DNA from 4 places in the Bradyrhizobium elkanii USDA 76 genome. Region 3 is predicted to be linked to each of the others. Evidence: predicted binding sites of a transcription regulator. Region 3 holds the regulator's gene; each other region holds the start of a gene.
What was found. Region 3 encodes LexA, which represses DNA repair genes until DNA is damaged. Its sites were predicted from a motif close to TGTTCNNNNTGTGTTCNG; they were not measured.

Region 1 (5,333 bases), 1.2 Mb from region 3:
TCGCACGGTCCGCCGCCCAGCGGGCGATCCCTGTCGGGCTTCCAGGGCGAAGCGCTTCGTCCGCCAGTCCGAGTGGAAGCTCCAGCGCAAGATCCCAATGCTCCTCGAGATGCGACACCGAGATCGCCAACAGCGAGATGATCTTCGCGCCGGGATGGTCGGCAAGAGCCGCGCGCACCAGATTCTCGGCGAGCCGGGCCAGCACGATGGTCGTGCACACCGGCGCATCGAGCGTCATCGAGCGCGTCACCGATTTCAGGTTGGCGAAGCGGACGCGCACCGTCACGGTTCGTCCGGGCCGCGACTTCGCCCGAAGCCGCGTGGCGACGCGGTCGGCGAGATGAAGCAGTGTTGGCCGAATGACTTGCTCGATGGCAGGCTTTCGGCCGAGCGCCGATTGTGCTCCCGCGGATCGCGCACGCCGGTGTGGTTTGAGCTGTCGCGGATCGCGATTCCAGGCCAGCGCGGCAAGTTTCTCGCCCGCTGCCGGACCGAGCAAGCGCGTCAGCGACCGTTCCGACAATTTGGCGAGCTGACCGATCGTCGTAACGCCGATCGCGCCCAATCGGGCCCTGGTGACCGGCCCTACCCCCCACATCAACTCAACCGGCAGTTCGTGAAGGAAGCTTAGTTCGGCGGTGGGATCAACGACGACAAGTCCGTCGGGCTTTGCGACCTGCGAGGCGATCTTCGCCAGATGCTTGGTGCGGGCCACGCCGACCGAGATCGGAAGGCCGAGCTCGCTACGCACGCGCCGCCGGATCGACGCGGCTATTTCGGCAGGCGTTCCGAACAGGTGAGTACAGCCGGCAACATCCGCAAACGCCTCGTCGATCGAAATTCGCTCGACCAGCGGCGTGAAGTCGCCGATCACCTTGATGGCCGCGTCGCCCAGCCGCTGGTAGTCGCTGAAATGGCCGCCAACGAAAACGAGTTGCGGGCACAGTTGACGCGCTTCCCGCCCCGACATGCCGCCATGCACCCCGAAAGCCTTCGCCTCATAGGACGCCGCAAGCACAACCCCGCCCCCGACGGCGATCGGCTTGCCGCGCAGCGACGGCTCGAGCAGTTGCTCGACCGATGCGTAGAATGCATCGAGGTCCGCATGAAGGATGGTGGCTGCGGCTGCCATCTCGACCCGTTCATCCCTGACCTGACCGAAGCCGCCCGTCTCCGGACGCGGAAATTGACAATAGAACAAAATAGGAACATTCTGGAATCGAGTCAATCCAGCACGCGTCGTCGCGGCTGCTGGCGCCGCGAACGAGCGAGGTCGTCAACGCGCGCCGCTACTGCGCGCGCGTGCCGCGCGAGGGAGTCGGCCGGCTCTTCCTTCAGCCGGCCTCGCCCCATCGCCACCGATCTCGGCCTGCGGGAGATCGAAGCGGGAGTTGCTGCGAGGCATCAAACGCGAGGCACGTCGGCGGATCGATCGAGATGCATGACGGCGGCTTCTGCGATGGACGACCGCACGCAGCTTGCGCGTATTGCCGCACCGGCTCACGCATCAGCCGGCTGACTTTGCCGCGCGGGGCTTTTTCGGCTAGATATTTTGCAATGACCGACCAATCTCATCAGGTGGACTTCCAAGCTGCGGCCCACCTCTACAAATGGCCTTCGCTCAACAACGCGAGGCGAGAGGATCGCGCGCCCTATATGGTCGTCAACGGAACGCTCGACCAATGCATTCGGGATTTCATGGGAAAACCCGAGAAGACGCGACATCTCTACGAGATCCGGACCAAGTCGCAGCCTCCCCTCGTCCCCGACGTGTTGTCACCCGAGCATGTGATCGAGCTCTCCAGGCTTCGCGAGTTTCTCTGAGGCGCGCACGAACGCGATCCCGACGCGTCTCGTTTGCGGAGCGACTTATCCATCTGTCGTAGGTCTGGTGCCGGATTGTTTGCCCCTTGGGGAGCCGGTACACTTGCTCGACTCCCTGACTGACCGACGTCCGTGCCGGCATGATTGATCCGCTTCGACCCCGCTGAGGCTTGCACGTCGCCTGACGGGAGAGGAACGGCCGCACGGCCGGTTGATCGGGCATCGCGAGGCGCCGCATGAGGTTCAATCTGGCGATCCTGAGTGTGCTGGCCGCAAGGCCCGGGCAGCGGATCGCGATCGACGAGGTCAGCCGCGAGGTCAAGCGCATGATCGCGGCCGGCGATGAAGCCACGCAGTCGAAGCGGCCGTCCGAGCTTGGCGACGCCGACGTCTTCCAATCGGGATGGGCATCGATCAACGATGCGGGCCTGCAGATCACCGATTCGGGACTCTCGCTGTGGCGCTCGCTTGAAGCCGCCCGCATCGAGCAAAGACTCGATCAACAGGAAACGGAACGATTGGACACTGTTGCAGCCGACACGCGCCATCCAGGTGCGGACACCGCGATCGACCATCCCGACGGCGTTGATCTCGAGCTCCCCGGCATGACGCGCGAGGACCGCGACGACCGCCAGCCATCCGGCGAGGGCCGTTCGACCACTGCTCCCGACATCCCCTCGGGGGACTCTCCGATCATCCCTGCGCCTGCATTCGGCTCGTTTCAAAGGGCGAACCGCATGGTGGGTTCGCGGCTGTCCGGTCTGGTCGGCTTGCTCGGCACGATCAAGCCGAAATTCGCCGGCGCGCGGCGACGGCGATCCGCAGAGGATGTCGGGGATCGTCGTGCCGATCGTCGAGGCGGATTGACGGGGCTCGCGGTGGCGTGCCTCAGCCTGATCTCGGTCGTCGCTTGCGTTGCCGCCGCGATCGCACTTGGTCAGCTCTCTTCGCTGAAGTCGGACATTGCCGCGTTGCGACGGGAACTCGCCCCGCTGAGGGAACGCCTCGCCAGACTCGAACAGGTCGAAGTCGCAAAACGCGAGGCCGCCCAGCAGGAAGATGCGCAGAACAAGGCCGAGGCGGACAAGAAGCTGACTGACGGCGCAGGCGAACAGGCCGCGCTCAGCCTCTCGCGTGAAGAGATTCAGTTGATAAGGGAGTACATCAAGGCAGCGCCTTCTGCCGGCGCAGCTGTCGCGCCGATCAATGTCGGCGATCCCATCACCGGTGGAATGATTCCGCTGCCTTCACCGCTCACGGAGAAGCTGCCGCGCCTTGTCGGTGCGAGGTTTGCGACCCGCAACGGTGCCATCATCATCAGCACGCGCAACAGCCGCCGCATCGATGCCGTGCTATTGCCGAACTAGCTCCTTACGGGAATTAACAGGGTAAATACGGAAAATGTGCCCCATTGACGCGCAATGGCTTGCGCCAAGCTCCTGAAAGCTTGAGATTTTTTCGCGCAACTCCCGACCAATTCCCGACAAACGGGTTACGGGAATTCGGCCTTCGTCACACGGGAAATTTAGTCCGCGCGCGGCAATGCTCTGGCGCCCTAGGACTCTTCGCACAAGGCTGCCCTCAGCTGGATCCCCTCCCAGGGCTCCGCAGCTTTGCATGTTAACCTCATTGCTAAATCTGTTTGACGATCAAAAATCCGAGCCTATATGTGTTTTTGAGCCGGCCGGCGATTAGAGTCGGCTCTGCTGAGCCTCCAGAAACCACATCGGCGATGATCACAATCGGACGCGGTTAACCGCGCTTCGGCGCGCATTGACTTTTGGGCTGTGCCCCGAGGGCTGCTCGCGTCCGCGGTGCGAAAGATGGAGCGGCGCAATGAGCAAAGACGGCGATGAGGCGCCCTGCGAGCCGCGCAGCGAGGCCTACGAGGTTGGTTACGGCAAACCGCCCAAGGCGACCCGCTTTGGAGCACGCGCGCAGCCGAACCGGCGTGCAAGCAAACAGCGCTCGCCTGATATTGCGGCGCTGCTGGAGCGGTCGATCGAGGCTCGCATCGATGGCAAAATCACCAAACTGCATCCGCACCAGGCGATGCTGCACGGGCTGTTCAAGCGTGTGGTCGCGGGCAAAATCCCCGCGATCAAGCTGTTTCTGCGGGAATGCAAGCGCGCCAAATTGCTCGATCCACCGCCTGACATCGTAAGCCGTTCCGTCATCGAGGTACCGCATGGCACGCCGATGCCGCTCGCCGTGCGGCTTGTCAAACACGTCGGTCCCCCGCCCTGGGCTGCCGATGTCTACCAGCAATTCAAAAGTGAATATGAGCGCGATATCGCGCATATCGAACAACTCAAAGAACAGGCCGAGGCGGCCCGTCGGAGCGTTATGGACTAGGGAGCTCGGGCATCATGGCCAAGGGATTTACAGAAGGATCTAGCTATAAGCGCGGGCTGCCGCCGGTTGCTACACAATTCCGTAAAGGGACCTCCGGCAACCCGAAGGGTCGGCCTAAGGGAGCGGTCAGTATCGAGCGGCTAACCCGCAAATTTGCGCTCAAAACCCAACCGGTCGCGATCTCAGGCAAGACGCAATCGATGAGCCGGCTTGAGATCGCGATCCTCAAGCTCAAGGCGGTCGCAGCAACCGGACACCCCGCGGCCGCCGTCCTAATCGATCAATTGCGCGGCCTTACCGCCACGGAACAGCCTGAAAATAAAGGTCCCGTACTCTTGTCGCCGGAAGCCCTAACAGAGGACGAGTGGATAAAGCGGGAGGAGGAAGCCAATAGGCACAAGATCGAGCCGGGTACCGAAATCAATGTGGAGGCCGACGAATTTCTCAAGGCCGTTCGCGGCGAACCGTCGCCTTTAGGCGAGGCGTTGCTGGCTTTTCATGAGAAGTATTCGATCTAACCGATCTGCCGCTTGGTGATCCGATGGACGATGTATCCAAACCCACGCTCTACGATCTGTTCGAGGCTACCAGCCTGCAAAACTGCAAGCGGCGGCTCGATGCGGGCGAAATCCCCAGTCCAGAGCAGCTCGCCGATATCCTGTCGGCCAACGCACATCAACCTTTGCCCGCCTGGTTTTTGGATCTGGTCGCAAAGAGCCTCCGGGGCGACTTGAAACAAAGGGCCGGTCGACCAAAAGAGCGCCAAATCCAGCAAATTCGATTTGCCGCGGCCACTGCGGACTATCGGGCTTACCTCGGCTGGTTGACCAAACGCGACCGAAGCTTGGGCCTTCGGGGCTGGTCGATCCTGCGCCGCCAAGATTGGTGGTCGGGGCCGCCGCATGAACGGGCTGCAAAAATCGTCATCAGAACGTGGCGCCTGCCCATCGGTTGGCGTTCGTTTCTCAACCGGGTCTCTTCAGACAAATAATCCGCGCATTATCCTGAATGATGCCGCCGTCCTGAATCTGTAGGTCTCTCCTGCGAACCACAACGGGAGACCAATATGTTAGATAATCCACGCTGGACCAGAAAACTCGACCTCACCTACCAAAGCATCTGCGATCTTAACCCGCGTAAGAACAATCCCCGCA
Region 2 (5,333 bases), 1.7 Mb from region 3:
CCGATCACGTTGTAACCGGCGGCCTTGCCTTCGATGACCTTGCTGGCCGCGGTCGAGTGCGCCGTGAACTGCTCGATCTGGCTCGAGGGCATTGCGCGGTTCAGCGCATAGGCGGTCGGCACGGTGCCGATCAGGATCAGCATGATCAGGCCCATGCCCTTCTGACCGTCGTTGGAGCCGTGGAAGAAGCTGACCAGCGTGCAGGTCAGGATCAGGATGCCGCGGATCCACCACGGCGGCGGCTGGTCGCCGACCGGTTCGCCGAACAGCGCCGGGGTCGCGCGCTGCAGCGCGATCTTGAGGAGGTAGAGCAGGCCGGCGGCGAGCGCGAAGCCGAACAGCGGCGACAGCAGCAGCGCCTTCGCGATGTTGGTCGCCTGCGACCAGTCGACGCCCGAGGTGCCGTCACGGCCGCGGAGCAGCGCGTTGGTGATGCCGACACCCATGATCGAACCGATCAGGGTGTGCGAGCTCGAAGCCGGCAGGCCGAGCCACCAGGTGCCGAGATTCCAGATGATGGCGGCGATCAAGAGCGCGAACACCATGGCAAAGCCGGCACTGCTGCCGACCTGCAGGATCAGCTCGACCGGAAGCAGCGAGACGATGCCGAACGCGACGGCGCCGCTGGAGAGCAGCACGCCGATCAGGTTGAACATGCCCGACCACACCACGGCGACATGGGCCGGCAGCGAGCGGGTGTAGATCACGGTGGCGACCGCGTTTGCGGTGTCATGGAAGCCGTTGACGAATTCGAAGCCGAGCGCGATCAGCAGTGCGACGAACAGCAGGATATACGGCAGGAACGAAGTGATGCGCGTGCCGGTGGCGTCGACATCGGCATAGATGCTGTAGGCAACGAACAGCAGCGCGGCCGCAACCACGCCCAAATAGATAACCCCGGTGAGAGGATGAAAGCCCTTGTCGAGGTCCGGACCCTTCTTTAGGGCGGGCTCGATCGAGCCGGGTAACGCCATATCGCTCATGGTAAACTCCTGTCCCAATGCGCCCGATTTTGATCGATGCATATGACAAGCAATTGAAATCCGGCCCCGCGGGATGAGCCGGTTGGCGGTGACGGTGGACATCGAGCCGAATTTTTGTGCAACGCATTGAACGCGCACGTGGCTTCGCGGCCTCGTGGCAATCTCCAGCAACTACGGATCGCCGATCACGACGGGAGGCTGCAGCCTGCGTTTCGCAGGACGAGACAATGTGCGGATAACCACACCGGCATCCGGCGGGGCCGGCAGCCGGAGAATTCGGCGCGCGCGTGCGAGTGGGAGGATCGCGAATGAGGGGGAGGATTGCGAGATGAGGTGGCGCGCCGCACGGTCGGGGCTAGCAAACCGCGCAGCGCGCCCGCCTCAGGGTACGTCATGGCGTGAACATGACGCCCGATACCTGCGGAACATGCTACGCTACCACGGATCAATTAAAGGTTGTAGGTATTTGTCTGCGTTTAGAACAATTTCTCGTTGCGATGTAGTTCCTCCGGTTCCGCTGGTTTTGCGGAACTCAAGCCGCATCGGCTGATCTGCGCAATTGATGTGCGGCGATTTTCAGGTCGTCGACAAAGCGCTGATATTCCAGCGCCTTGGCTTTTTCATCCGGCAGCCGCAACAGATAGGATGGGTGCACGGTGACGAGCACCTTGGTTCCGTCGTGGTCGATCAGATGGCCGCGGTTCTTGTTGATCGGCGTGACCTTGCCGAGCACGCTCTGCGCCGCGGTGGCGCCGAGCGCCATCACGAGATCCGGCTTGATGGTGGCGAGCTCGCGCTCATACCACTGGCGGCAGGCGCGGATCTCCGGTGTGCTCGGCTTCTGGTGCAGCCGGATCTTGCCGCGCGGCACGAATTTGAAATGCTTCACCGCGTTGGTGACATAGACCTTGCGGCGATCGATGCCGGCTTCCTGCAGCGCGCGATCGAGCATCTGGCCGGCCGGTCCGACGAAGGGGTGGCCTGCGAGATCTTCCTTGTCGCCGGGCTGCTCGCCGACCAGCATCAGCGTTGCGCTCTGCGGTCCCTCGCCGAACACGGTCTGGGTTGCGTCTTTCCACAGCGGGCAGGCGCGGCAATCGGCGGCCTCGTCGCGCAAGGCCGCGATCGTGTCGTGAGCTTGCCTGTCTTGAACTTGCTTGCCTTGAGCTTGCTTGCGGGGCATCGGCGTATCCTGCCGCTTCTGCGGCTCGGCCGCCTTGCGTGCGATGAAGGGGCCGCTGGTCATGCGCATTGCGTCTTCGATCAGAGGCTTAATGATCGAGTCCTCGGGCAGGTTCCTCCAATAGGCTTGCGGCATCTCCATCACTTTCAGCCGTGCGGGATTGAAGCGGCCGTTGTCGTGACGTCGCCAGACCTCTTCGAGCCGGTCCTCGGTCGGCACTTCGGATTTGGCGACGCCCGGCGTGATCGAGATCGCGTGCCCGTCCCAATGTGCGCAGACGTCGGGGGTCAGGATCGACCACGGCATGTCGGCGAAGCGGCCGGCGAAGAACGGCGCGGCGAGCTCGACGATGCGATGCTCCGGCTCGAACCAGGCGACGTAATGCGCCGTCCGCTCGCGGCCGATCTCGCGGAAGCGCAGATGCGCGTGCATCCTGTCGATATCGACATAGACCGCGCGCGCCATCGCGTGGACCTCGGCGACATCGGGATCATCGGTCGCACCGAGCAGATCGTGATGGCTGCGCAGCCGCCACAGCAGGCGATAGAGCAGGGCAAAGCGTTCGTCACTGCGATGCAGGATCGCGGCCTTGGCGAGCTCGACGAATTTGGCCGACACATTGAACCGCGCCTGCGGCGTATCCGGCAATTCATTCACGCAGGATGCCGACGATAATTCGTCGTCGCTGCGTACGGTCCACATGATCTCCGCGGGCTTTACATCGTTCAGCGCCAATCGCCGCGCGGCCTTGCGCCAGCCCTCGAAATCGGTGTCGTTGTCGAGCACGATGATGCGCATGCGATTGCTCCGTTTCCGTCACGCCGCCAATTTCGGGGCCTGCGTGCCTGACACAGCGGAAGACCAGGGCCCGTCCGGTTCGGCGGCTGCTGAATCCCATTGATTCCACTCATGAATCGATGAGCTCACCAATCCGATTGACTCCGCGGGCCCTGTTAGCTTTATATTAGAACATATCATGAACAAATGAGCCAGTCCCTGGTTCTCTGTTCAGACCAGTGGCGGCCTCAAATTTTGGTTGGAAGGAGCGGCGCATATGAACGGCGCACGCATGGGTACGCTTGCGTCTCTGCGCGGCAGCATCGCGCGCATCGAGGCGCCATCGGATGCGGCGATGCCGAACCGCATCGCGCTCGGCCATGCCGGCGCCGATGCGATGTTGCGCGGCGGGCTTGCGCCGGCAGCATTGCACGAGGTGTTCGCGGCCGGCCATCAAGGAGGCGCGGCGACCGGCTTCATTGCAGGGCTCGCCGGACGGCTGTCGGCACGCAAGCCGCTGGTTTGGGTGCGGCAGGATTTTTCCGATCGCGAAAACGGCGCGCTGTCGATGCGCGGGCTTGCCGAGCTCGGCCTCGATCCGCGCCTCTTGGTCACGGTGCGCGCCGCCGATGTCGACAGCGGTTTGCGTACCGCGGCCGACGCGCTCGCCTGCGATGCGCTCGGTGCGGTCGTGCTCGAGGTCTGGGGGCAGGCGCGCCAGCTCGATCTCGTCGCCAGCCGCAAACTGACCCTGGCCGCGCAGGCCTCCGGCGTCACCGCGCTGGTGCTGAGGATCGCGGCAACTCCGATCCCCTCGACCGCGGAGACGCGCTGGATCGTGCGCGCGGCGCATTCGCCGCCGGGCAATGCCGCGAGCGTGTGGGGCACGCCGCGCTTCGAGGCCGAACTCGTGCGCAATCGTCATGGCCCGGTCGGGCGATGGATCATGGAATGGAAATGTGATGAGTGCCAATTCAGTGAACCGTCGGCGTATCCTCAGCCTGTGGCTGCCACGCCTGCCCATCGACCGCATCAAGCGCAAGCTCGCGCAGGACATCGCCTCGCAAGCTGAGCTTGTTGCAAGCGAGCCAGATGACCCCTCATGTGAGGTGAGCACATTGGCAGGGCTCTCTCCCCCCTTGCGGGGGAGAGTTGGAGAGAGGGGTACCACAGACGCCGGCGTATGCGGCTTACCCCTCTCCCTAGCCTCGAGAGCGAGCTCCGCTCGCCTCGGACCCCGCAAGGGGGGAGGGAACCCATCCGCTAAAGCGTCCCTTACAAATGAGTTAGGCAACTGCCTCCCCAGCGTCGTCGTTGCAAAAGACCACAACGCGATCCTGCTGCACGCGATCGACGAGGCGGCGGTGCGGGCCGGGCTGTCGATCGGGCTGCCGCTCGCCAATGCGCGGGCGATCTGTCCGGAGCTCACGGTCTATGACGCCGATCCCGCCGCCGATCTGAAGACGCTGAACGACATCGCCGACTGGTGCGACCGCTTCACGCCGCTGGTGGCGCTCGATCTGCCCTACGGTCTGTTTCTCGACATCACCGGCTGCGCGCATCTGTTCGGCGGCGAGCGCGCGCTGCTGCAGACCGTGACGGGGGCGCTGAGCCGACGCGGCTTTGCCGTCAGCGCGGCGATTGCCGGCACCTCGATCGCGGCGCGTACGCTGACGCGCACCGCCTCGGGCAGGATTGCCGCCGATGGCGAGGAGGCGGCGGCGGTCGGCCCGCTGCCGGTGTCGGCGCTCGGTGCCGATGCCGCTGTCACCACCGGCCTGCGCCGCGCCGGCTTGAAGACCATCGCCGATGTCGCCTCGCGCGCGCCGCATGAAATCTCGGCGCGGTTCGGTGCGGCCTTCACCACCTTGCTCGGCCACGCGCTCGGGCAGGGCGATGCCCCGATCAGCCCGCGCAAGCCGCTGCCCGATTACATCGTCGAGAAGCGTTTCCCCGAGCCGGTCGCGACCGACACCGTGATCGCGCTGACGCTCTCGAGCCTCGCCAAGATGCTGGTTGCGGCGATGGACAAGCAGGGCAAGGGCGCGCGGCAGCTGGAAGCGAGCTTCTTCCGCACCGACGGCGCGGTGCGCGCGATCATGGTCGAGACCGGGCGTCCGGTGACGCGGCCCGAGATGATCGACCGCCTGTTCCGCGAGCGGCTCGATGCGCTGAATGATCCGCTCGATCCCGGCTTCGGCTTCGATCTCATCCGCCTTGCCGCAGGGCGTACCGAGATCGTGGTGCAGCAGCAGCGCGATCTCGACGCCACCATACACGACAATGACGAGCTCTCGGCGCTGATCGACCGCATCGCCGCGCGCATCGGCGGCAAACGCGTCGTCGTGCATCTGCCGCTGGAGAGCCACATCCCCGAACGATCGGCGCTG
Region 3 (5,333 bases):
GCGCGGCGGTGACGGGCGGCTGCATTTGATGCACAGCGCCAAGGATGCGTTCCTGGTCAAGGAGTGGCTGGCGGCGGACGCCGACGCGCGGACCGCCACCGATGCGTCGCTCGGCGACGGCGTCTCCTGCGATGCCGGCGGCTGCGTGACCCAGGGACTAGGCGGCGCCTTCGTCGCGCTGGCGACCCGGCCGGAGGCGCTGGCGGACGACTGCGAGCGCGCAGGCTTGATCGTGACGGCGCGGGCGGCGCCGCGGGGCTGCACGGCGTCGGTGATCGATGCCGAGCGGCTGCGGCGCCACGGCGCGCTGGTACTGCGGCGGACCAGGGACGGCTACGCCGTCGATGCCGTCAAGCCCGGCGGGATCGACCGGCCGTGGTCGCCGGCGGTTCCCGGCGACGGCGAGAGCGAGACGACGCTGCGCGCAGCCGCCGCCGCACCGCGGCCTGCCGTGGATGCGACGCCGGCCGAGTCCGATCTGCAGGGCGATGACTAGCGGTGGTCCGGCGAGGGGGCGCTCGGCAGCTCGAACAGGCCGAGATGGTATTCGTCGGAGTCGGGGCCGGCGTCGGGCTTCTTGACGAGGGTGAAGGAAGCCTCGGGAAATTGCTCCCAGACTCTCAGGTCGTCGGCCGTCACCGTCAGCCAACCGAACCGGAACATGTAGCGGCCCGGTTCCGTGACGCGTCCAGCCTTTTGCCATGTGACCTTATCGACCACCGCGCACGTCCTCCGTGCCCGATGATGCGCCAAGGCGCCGGCTGACGCAAATTTCCTCGTGCGCCCCGGAAGCGGAAGTCCGGGGGCGCCCGAAATTGCTTAGGTCATCCGCCGCCGAACAGCCCATTCCGCGGCGACGATGCGCTCAACCCAAAAACAGCGTTGCAAATGCGGAGGGCCGCCGCTCCACCACCTTCGGCTTCTGCTCGACCGGCGGATGCAGCGCCGGCAATTGCAGCACGCTGACGCGCTGTCCCTCGACCAGCTGGGTCACCAGCACATGGCTGCCGTCGGGGAATTCCACCGCGTCATGATGCCGATCGGGCACGTCGGGCTCGACTTCGTTGAACACGCCGACGCGATAGTTCAGCGTCTTGGTCCAGATCCAGCGGCTGTCGTAGCGAACGTTCTCGGCGAAAGCGAGCTCGGTGCCCGGCAGCATGCAGACCGCGACAGTGGGATCGTTTTCCGAAGCAAAACCGCGGGTCGACGTGCCGCGGAACGTCGTCGTGATCAGCGTCTCTCCGACAATGGCGGGGCGCGATGCCACGGCGTGCAGACTATAGTCACACATCGGATGGCTCCTCATTTCGAGGTAGCGACCCGTGCCTCTCTTGAGGCATTGGGGCCTCTACCAGAGTGGACGATAGCGAACGAGCTTCCGCTCGTTTCTGGGCGATTGTACGACTGGTCCGAGACCGACCCCGATCACAAACACGCGACGCTGCGCGAGAGGTATCGGAGCGCATCGGGCAGGCCGTACGCTACGCTATCATGCAAGGAACGATCCGACGTGTTGCTCGTTCCCGGCCGCCGCAAGTATTTGCAATTCAGTATTTGCGATACAGGCCGATCAGCTTGCCCTGGATGCGGACCCGGTTCGGCGGCAGGATGCGCACTTCATAGGCGGTGTTGGCCGGCTCGAGCGCGATCGATGCGCCGCGGCGGCGGAAGCGCTTCAGGGTGGCTTCCTCCTCGTCGATCAGCGCCACCACGATGTCGCCGGTATTGGCGACGTCGTTGCGCTGGATCAGCGCCATGTCGCCGTCGAGGATGCCGGCATCGACCATCGAGTCGCCGCGCACCTCGAGCGCATAGTGCTCGCCGGCGCCGAGCATGTCGGGCGGCACGCTGATGGTGTGGCTGCGGGTCTGCAGCGCCTCGATCGGCGTACCGGCGGCGATCCGGCCCATCACGGGGACCGCGACCGGACGGTTGCCGTCGTCCTCGGCGATCGGCGGCGTGCTGGCGCGCCGGCCGAGGGTGCCTTCGATGACGCTGGGCGTGAAGCCGCGTCGGCCGTTGCCGCCGCCGGCCGAGAGTTCGGGCAGCTTGATGACCTCAATGGCGCGGGCGCGGTTCGGCAGGCGGCGGATGAAGCCGCGCTCCTCCAGCGCAGTGATCAGGCGGTGGATACCGGACTTCGAGCGCAGGTCGAGCGCATCCTTCATCTCGTCGAAGGAGGGCGGTACGCCGGCCTCTTTCAGACGTTCATTGATGAAACGCAGAAGTTCGTACTGTTTGCGCGTGAGCATCTCGAGTATTCCCCCGGTTGATAGCGGCGTTCGATTCCGAGACTCTTCTGGTGGGGCCTGCAGGCGGGGCCTGACCTCAGGAGCATGTGCTCGTTGCACTTGCTTCCACGCGGCTTCCCGATTGTAGACACCAGTACTCGAAACAAATCATGAACGGACACTATATGTTCGATATGTGTTCCGCAACCACTTAATTTCCGGTGAACGGATCAGGCAACGCACGATCGGCGGGGCGTGAAAACCCTATTCGGGCAGCGTCAGGATCTCGCATTCGCTGCCTTTGACGGCCGCCGCCGCAAACGGCGGACGCACGAGAAGTGCCCGTGCCGCAGCGAGATTCGCGAGCAGCGACGAATCCTGCTGCGTCACCGGCGTTGCGATCAGCTTGCCGTCCTCGCGCGCTTCGAGACGCGCCCGCAGATAGTCCTCGCGCTGGTCGTTGGCGGCGAGGTCGCGGCCGAGCAGGGCGCTCGCGCGGCGATGATGAATCACTTTCCGGCCGCTCAGCGCCCGAATCAACGGCACCAGGAACAGGAAGGCGCAGACATAGGACGACACCGGATTGCCGGGCAGGCCGATCACCCGCATCGCGCCGAGCCGGCCATGCATCATCGGCTTGCCGGGCCGCATCGCGATCCGCCAGAACGCCATCTCGACGCCCTCGGCCTCCAGCGACCGCTTGACGAGATCGTGGTCGCCGACCGAGGCGCCGCCTGTCGTAATCAGGACATCGGCGCCGGCCTCGCGTGCCCGGCGGATGCCGGCCGTGGTCGCCTCCACCGTGTCGGCGGCAACGCCGAGGTCGACGGTCTCGGCGCCTTCGGCGCGCGCCAGCGCCCGCAGCGCGTAGCCGTTGGAATAGACGATCTGGCCGGGACGGGGCCGCGAGCCCGGCATCACCAGTTCGTCGCCGGTCGCCAGCACCGCGACCTTCGGGCGGCGGCGCACCGCAAGTTCCGGATAGTTCATGGCGGCCGCCAGCGACAGCGCGCGGTCGGACAGGTGGCTGCCGCCGGCGAGCAGCACCTCGCCCGCACGGAAATCGACCCCGGCCTGGCGGATGTGCCGCCCGACGCTGGCGGCCTCCGTGATCGTGATGTGGTCGCCGTCGACGGCGGTGTCTTCCTGGATGATCACCGCGTCGGCGCCATTGGGGATCACGCCGCCGGTGAAGATCCGCACCGCCTCGCCGGCGCCGACCGTCCGCCCGAACGGCCGGCCGGCGGCGACTTCGCCGATCACCTTGAGCCGGGCCTTTAGATCAGCCGCATCGGCGGCGCGCACCGCATAGCCGTCCATCGCCGACATCGGCTGCGGCGGCTGGGTGCGCAGCGCCGCGAGGTCGTGCGCCAGCGTGCGGTGGTAGGCGGCATCGAGCGCGACCATCTCCTCTGGCAGCGGTTCGGCGCCGGCGAGGACGGCGGACAGGGCATCGGCAACCGGCATCAGGGCCACGCTCAGAGCTCCTCAATTCCTAATGTCCAAATACCAAGTGCGGTCAAAGCCCTTGCCACGTCATCCGTCGATGTCACGTGGATAGCATGAAGGCCGCGCGCCCGTGCACCTTCGATATTGGCGGCCAGGTCGTCGAAGAACAGGATCCGCGACGCCGGGACGCCGATGGCTTTTACCACATGATCATAGGCCTCGGCGTCGGGTTTGCGGAAGCCGATGCTCGAGGACAGGAAGACGTTGCGGAAATGGCTGAGCAGCTCGGCATGGGTGACCGAGAAGTGCGCGACATGGGCCGGATTGGTGTTGGAGAAGGCGTAGAGCGGCATCCGCTCGGCGGCCGCCGCGAGCAGCGGGGCGATGCCCGGCATCTCGCCGGTGAAGATCGCATTCCAGCCCTCGAGGAACTGGGCGTCCGTGATGTCGATGCCGAGAGTCCGGCGCAGGCTTTCGAAGAACGCCGCGTCGTCGATCCGGCCGATCTCGTGATGCTTGAAACTGTCGTCGACGACAAATCGCGTGGCGAGCTCGGCGGGCGCACAGCCGGCGTGCTGCGCCCAGTGCGCCATCACCTTGTCAAAGTCGATGTCGAGCACGACGCGGCCGATATCGAACAGCAGCACGTCGACGGAGTTGGGAGAGAGTCGCGAGGTCATTGCGTGAAACCGTGTACGAGAATTGCGGGCAGGCGGCAATGTCCTCGATTTCAGTGACGGGTGTGTGGATTGTACGTGGCGTTGCATTCATCGCGAGACTGTTCCCGCGCACACCACCGTCGTCCCGGCGAAGGCCGGGACCCATCACCACCGGATTTGATCAGGAACGGGATCGTGGCCCCGGCGTCGCGCAACAATTGAGATTTGGGGTAATGGGTCCCTGTGTCTTGGAAGTGTGTCAGGATGAGGGTGGGCGGGAAGCCGTTGGGTCCTTGGCGCTTGACGCCGTGAGCCGGCTCGGTCTCCCGCCCGTTCCATCTATCAACCTGAACAGTTGCACGAGGCTGCACCAACAGACCTCGCATCACAGGGACAGGCACCGTGATCATAGCTCTTCGTTACGTCGGAATCGACATCTCCAAGAAACACCTCGATATCTTTGATGAGGCTGACGGCGTGCCGAGGCGCATTGCCAACGCGACACAGGCCATCACACAGCAGGTGGCGCGTTGGCAATGCGATGCGCTGGTGGTCTTCGAGGCGACGGGTATCTATGACCTCGCGCTTCGCGAGGCGCTGCGTCAGGCCGGGATCCAGTTCGCACGGATCAACCCGGCCCGTGCCCGCGACTTTGCACGGGCCAGCGGCCTACTCGCCAAGACCGATCCGATCGATGCGCGGATGCTGGCGGCCTTTGCGCGGGCCATGCAGCCCGCCCCCGAGCAGGTCGCCGATCCTGCACGGGGCGCCTTGGCGAGGCTTGCAAAACGGCGGGATCAGCTGGTCCTCATGCGCGCCCAGGAGAAGAACCGGCGCAGCGAGGCCGACGATCGCGCCATGGCCGAACGCATCGGCCGCCTCATCGAGGTCCTCGACAGCGAGATCGCCGAGATCGAGGCCGACATCAGCGCATTGATTAAAGCCGAAGCGCAGATCGCGGACGATGCGAAGTTAATGCGTTCGCTGCCCG
Region 4 (5,333 bases), 3.4 Mb from region 3:
GGCTCATGCCGATGTTCAGCACGCGGGCGCCGCGGGTGACGATCTTCTCGAGCTCTTCCTCGGTGTAGAAGTTGAGCCGGATCGGAATGCCGAAGCGGTCGCGCAACGGATTGGTGAGCAGGCCTGCGCGCGTCGTCGCGCCGACCAGCGTGAACTTCGACAGCTCGATCTTGACCGAGCGCGCCGCCGGACCTTCGCCGATGATCAGGTCGAGCTGGAAATCCTCCATCGCGGGATAGAGCACTTCCTCGACCGCCGGGCTGAGGCGATGGATCTCGTCGATGAACAGCACATCGCGCTCTTCGAGATTGGTCAGCAGCGCCGCGAGATCGCCGGCCTTGGCGATGACAGGGCCGGAGGTGGCACGAAAGCCGACGCCGAGCTCGCGCGCGACGATCTGCGCCAGTGTGGTCTTGCCGAGGCCGGGCGGACCGACGAACAGCACGTGATCGAGCGCCTCGCCGCGCTTCTTCGCAGCCTCGATGAAGATCGAGAGATTCTTGCGCGCCTGGGCTTGGCCGACGAACTCCGTCAGCGACTGCGGCCGCAGCGCGGTGTCGCCGACATCATCGGAGCGGCGTTCGGGCGAGACCATGCGCGAGGGCGTGTTCACTTCGACAATTCCTTCAGGCCCAGCCGGATCAGCTGCGCAGTCTCGGCCTTCTCACCCGCGCTGCGCGAGGCGGCGGCGATGGCAGCGGCGGCCTGCGGCTGGCCGTAGCCGAGATTGACCAGCGCCGAGATCGCGTCGGTGACCGGGCGCGGCGCGCGATTGTTGTCGATCGCGCCCGAGAGGTGCACCACCGCGGGATCGACATCGGCAAAGCCCGGCGCCTTGTCCTTCAATTCGCTGACGATGCGCTCGGCGACCTTCGGCCCGACCCCCGGCGTGCGCGCCACCGCCGCCTTGTCGCGCAGCGCGATGGCGTTGGCGAGATCGGTCGGCGGCAGCGTGCCGAGCACCGCGAGCGCGACCTTGGCGCCAACCCCCTGCACGGTCTGCAGCAGGCGAAACCATTCTCGCTCATGATCCGAGCGGAAGCCGAACAGTTTGATCTGATCCTCGCGGACATAGGTCTCGATCGAGAGCACGGCGGCCCCGCCCGGCGACGGCAGCGCCTGCAACGTGCGACCAGCGCAATGCACCTGGTAACCGACGCCGCCGACGTCGAGGATCACGTAATCCTCGCCATAGGAATCGATCAGGCCCTTCAGCTTGCCGATCATAGGCTCGCCACCCTGAGGCGCAGCGCGGTGCTCTGGCGGTGATGCGCGTGGGTGATCGCGACCGCGAGCGCGTCCGCGGCGTCGGCGGACGGCGGCTCGGCTTTCGGCAGCAGGATCTTCAGCATCACCTGGATCTGGTTCTTCTCGGCATGGCCGGCGCCGACCACGGTCTTCTTGACCTGGTTCGGCGCGTATTCGGCGACCGAGATACCGAACATTGCGGGCGCCAGCATGGCGACGCCGCGCGCCTGGCCGAGCTTCAGGGTGGCCACGCCGTCCTTGTTGACGAAGGTCTGCTCGACCGCCGCCTCCGCAGGCTTGTAGTCGCCGAGCACAGCAGCCAGCCCCTCATGGATCGCGAGCAGCCGGCTCGCCAGCGGCAGGTTGTCCGGCGGCTCGACCGAACCGCAGGCGACGTAGACCAGACGGTTGCCTTCAGTCTCGATCACGCCCCAGCCGGTGCGGCGGAGACCCGGATCGATACCGATGATACGGACGGGAGAGCGAATCGGCTGGGATGTCATGGGCTAGTGATACCGCCTGCGCCGGGAGAACGAAACACAAACAGAGCCTCATCCCCTGCCGCGGTCGTTGTACTGGGCCCACTCGTCATCCCTGCCTAGTGCGCAATTGCGCACGGGAGCGGGGATCCAGCACGCCGCGGCTTCTCGGATCGAATGCAGGTCTCCGGAATACTGGCTCGCCCGGTCCAGCCGGACACGACAGCAGTGCAAGCGACTAGCCGCCCATCTTCGCGATCAGAGCGTCGGACACCTCGAAATTGGCGAACACGTTCTGCACGTCGTCGTGCTCGTTGAGCAGGTCCATCAGCTTCAGCAGCTTTTCGCCGGTCTCGTCGTCGACCGCGACGGTGTTCTGCGGCTTCCAGGTCAGCGCCGCCTTGCGCGGCTCGCCGAACTTCGCTTCCAGCGCTTTTGCCACTTCGCGGAAAGTGTCCTGCGAGGCGTAGACCTCGTGGCCGCCTTCGCTGGAGACCACGTCGTCGGCGCCGGCCTCGATCGCGGCGTCCAGCATCGCGTCGTCGGAGGCGACCTTGGCGTCGTATTCGATGATGCCGGTGCGGTCGAACATGAAGGCGACCGAGCCGGTTTCGCCGAGATTGCCGCCGGACTTGGTGAAGAAGGAGCGGATGTCGGAGGCGGCGCGGTTGCGGTTGTCGGTCAGCGCCTCGACGATCACGGCGACGCCGCCGGGGCCATAACCCTCGTAGCGGATCTCGTCGTAGTTCTCGCCCTCATTGCCCGCCGCCTTCTTGATGGCGCGGTCGATATTGTCCTTGGGCATGTTCTCGGCGCGGGCCGCGACCACGGCGGCGCGCAGCCGCGGATTCATCGCCGGGTCCGGGGTGCCGAGCTTGGCCGCCACGGTGATTTCGCGGGCTAGCTTGCCGAAAAGCTTCGACTTCTGGGCATCCTGCCGGCCCTTGCGGTGCATGATGTTCTTGAATTGGGAATGGCCGGCCATGCGACGTCTCTTCGGAGCTTAGGGTCTGAACAGGGATGGAAAACGCGGCCTTATAGGCCCCTCACGGTCAAAATCAAAGGATCGGCGAGGCCCTCCGGCGGAGGAATACTACCGCAAGCCGGAATATGAGGCACTTGTTAACCATGACTTCATGCCCGGGTGCGAGGATCGCCCGTCCCGCCGCAACTTTCCAGAGCCCCAAAGAGCCCACATGGCGTTCGGTCTGTTTCGAAAGCAAGTGCCGGAGCCGGCTGCGCCGGCCGTCGCCCCGCAGGTTCCAACCGCGGCCGCCGCCCCTGACGTCTCGACCGAGACTGATTCGGCCGAGGATTCGTCCAAGGAGATCCTGGAATTGCTGGAACTCGAGCTCGGCGCGATGATCCGCCAGCTCGAACGCGCCGCCAGCTCGGTCGCCGACGGCGCCGAGGCGACGGCAGCCAAGCTCGCGACCATCCGCGCCCGCACCAACGCGCTGACCGGCCGCAGCAGCGATGCGCAGGGCACTGCGACGACGTTCTCGCAAGCCGCCGACCGCTTCACCCACTCCGCCGAGGGCATCGGGGCGCAGGTGCGCAGCGCGAGCCAGCTCGCCGACGACGCCGCGGCCGCGGCGCGCGAGGCCACCGCCAATGTCGATCGCCTGCGCGAGTCTTCAGCCGCGATCGGCAACGTCGTCAATCTGATCGCGCAGATCGCGCGGCAGACCACGCTGCTCGCACTGAACTCGACGATCGAGGCGGCGCGCGCCGGAGCCGCCGGCAAGGGCTTTGCGGTGGTCGCAACCGAGGTCAAGGCGCTGGCGGTGCAGACTCAGAGCGCGACCGAGGAGATCACCCGCAAGATCGAGGCGTTGCAGAAGGACGCCACCGGATCCGCGGACGCGGTGCACCGCATCTCGCAGGCGATCGAAAAGATCCGCCCGGTGTTCGAGAACGTCAACGGCGCGGTCGCCGAGCAGAACGAAATCACCGGCGAGATGGGCCGGAACGCCGCCTCCGCATCGCACTTCATCGTCTCGGTCGGCACCAGCGCCGGCGAGATCGATTCGGCAACGCGCGAAGCCGCCGCGCATGGCGACAATGTCGCCAAGGCTGGCAAGGCGGTGACCGCCTTCGCCCAGAAGCTGAAAGCGCGTTGCGCGGTGCTGCTGCGCCAGGACGAGCGCGGCGATCCGCGCAAGAACGAGCGCCTGCCCTGCAGCCTAAAGATCGAGATCACGACCGCGCGCGGCATCGTCACGGCGCCGGTCTACGAGATCGCGATGGACGGCATCCTGATCGGCGGACCCGATGCCGAGAAGCTGCCGGCGCAGGAGACCCTGAACGCGACATTGCAGGAGATCGGCGCGTGCCGGATCCGGATCGGCGAGCGCTCCAAGGCGGGCAGCCAGGCCCGCTTCGAGGCGGCAACCGCCGAGCTGCGCGAAAAAATCGAAGACCGGATGTGGGCGATCCACGAGGAGAACGCCGAGCTCGTCACCCGCGCGATCGAAGCCGGCAGCGCGCTGAGCAAGATGTTCGAGAACGGACTGGCGAGCGGCGCGATCGCGATCGCCGACATGTTCGACACCGACTATGTCGAGATCGCAGGCACCAACCCGGTGCAGTACCGCACCAAAATGCTGGACTGGGCGGAGCGTACGTTGCCCGCGTTCCAGGAGGCGTTCCTCGCCAGGGACAAGCGAATGGCGTTCTGCGTGATGATCGACCAGAACGGCTATCTGCCGGTCCATAACAAGCTCTACTCGCAGCCGCAGCGGCCGGGCGATGAGGCATACAACACCGCCAACAGCCGCAACCGTCGCATCTTCAACGACGCCGCGGGTCTTGCCGCCGGCCGCAACCAGCGCGCCTATCTGATCCAGACCTATGCGCGCGACATGGGAGGCGGCAACACGGTGATGATGCGCGAGATCGACGTACCGGTCCGCGTGCGCGGCCGGCATTGGGGCGGGTTCCGCACCGCCTACAAGCTTTGATCGCTTCGTAGCCGGATGAAGCGAAGCGTAATCCGGGACACGTGTTTCCACGGGCAGGAGCCCCGGATTTCGCTGCGCTGCATCCGGGCTGCGCAGTGCACGCTCAGGCAAGACTGCCAGCGCGAATCACGCTTTGGTTTTGAAATGGGAATGCATTGGCAGGCCAGCGGGCCGCTGTGACAGAGGAAGTGCTGATATGTCGGCCGCGCAGCTTGCAGTTCTGGATACGTCATCGGACCGAACGCTGGCCGAGCGGCTGGTGGACCAGCTCGCCGACCGCATCGGCGGCCTCGGGGTGGAACTCGCCGACATCGCCGGCAACGTCCAGGAGGTCGCGAACCGCGTCAGCAGCCAGTCCGAGCGCTTCCATCATTTGCAGACGACGGCCGAGACCATGGTCGCCGCCAATCACGACATCGCCAACGCATCGCAGGCGGTGCAAACGACCGCATCCGCCGCGGTCGGCCAGATCGCGGAGTCCCGCCATGTGGTCGAGACGGCGGTCAGCCATATTGCCGAGCTCGTCGCAGCGGTCGGACGGATCGAGGCGCGGCTCGCCGCGGTCGGCTCCGCGCTGAGCCAGGTCGCCAAGGTCTCCGGTTCGATCGAGGCGATCGCCAAGCAGACCAATCTGCTGGCGCTC

Region 1: a site for LexA is predicted at 1,194-1,211, ahead of dinB (DNA polymerase IV). Genes of this name have one in related genera too.
Region 2: a site for LexA is predicted at 3,132-3,149, ahead of JEY66_RS30380 (ImuA family protein). Genes of this name have one in related genera too.
Region 4: a site for LexA is predicted at 1,777-1,794, ahead of ruvC (crossover junction endodeoxyribonuclease RuvC). Genes of this name have one in related genera too.

The regions. Positions count from the first base shown of each region.
Region 1 covers NZ_CP066356.1:5,845,249-5,850,581, forward strand. Annotated here, with positions in the region: gene dinB (DNA polymerase IV) at 1-1,132, opposite strand, end outside; gene JEY66_RS28470 (hypothetical protein) at 1,558-1,824, shown strand; gene JEY66_RS28475 (hypothetical protein) at 2,061-3,191, shown strand; gene JEY66_RS28480 (hypothetical protein) at 3,661-4,179, shown strand; gene JEY66_RS28485 (DUF5681 domain-containing protein) at 4,194-4,697, shown strand; gene JEY66_RS28490 (hypothetical protein) at 4,721-5,170, shown strand; gene JEY66_RS28495 (site-specific DNA-methyltransferase) at 5,246-5,333, shown strand, end outside.
Region 2 covers NZ_CP066356.1:6,292,188-6,297,520, reverse strand. Annotated here, with positions in the region: gene JEY66_RS30390 (inorganic phosphate transporter) at 1-983, opposite strand, end outside; gene JEY66_RS30385 (UdgX family uracil-DNA binding protein) at 1,516-2,964, opposite strand; gene JEY66_RS30380 (ImuA family protein) at 3,221-4,015, shown strand; partial or broken gene JEY66_RS30375 (Y-family DNA polymerase) at 4,233-5,333, shown strand, end outside.
Region 3 covers NZ_CP066356.1:4,635,186-4,640,518, forward strand. Annotated here, with positions in the region: gene JEY66_RS22495 (ComEC/Rec2 family competence protein) at 1-496, shown strand, start outside; gene JEY66_RS22500 (hypothetical protein) at 493-720, opposite strand; gene JEY66_RS22505 (hypothetical protein) at 866-1,294, opposite strand; gene lexA (transcriptional repressor LexA) at 1,551-2,255, opposite strand; gene JEY66_RS22515 (molybdopterin molybdotransferase MoeA) at 2,499-3,710, opposite strand; gene JEY66_RS22520 (HAD family hydrolase) at 3,713-4,363, opposite strand; gene JEY66_RS22525 (IS110 family transposase) at 4,745-5,333, shown strand, end outside.
Region 4 covers NZ_CP066356.1:8,055,091-8,060,423, forward strand. Annotated here, with positions in the region: gene ruvB (Holliday junction branch migration DNA helicase RuvB) at 1-613, opposite strand, end outside; gene ruvA (Holliday junction branch migration protein RuvA) at 610-1,227, opposite strand; gene ruvC (crossover junction endodeoxyribonuclease RuvC) at 1,224-1,751, opposite strand; gene JEY66_RS38175 (YebC/PmpR family DNA-binding transcriptional regulator) at 1,966-2,712, opposite strand; gene JEY66_RS38180 (methyl-accepting chemotaxis protein) at 2,924-4,690, shown strand; gene JEY66_RS38185 (methyl-accepting chemotaxis protein) at 4,887-5,333, shown strand, end outside.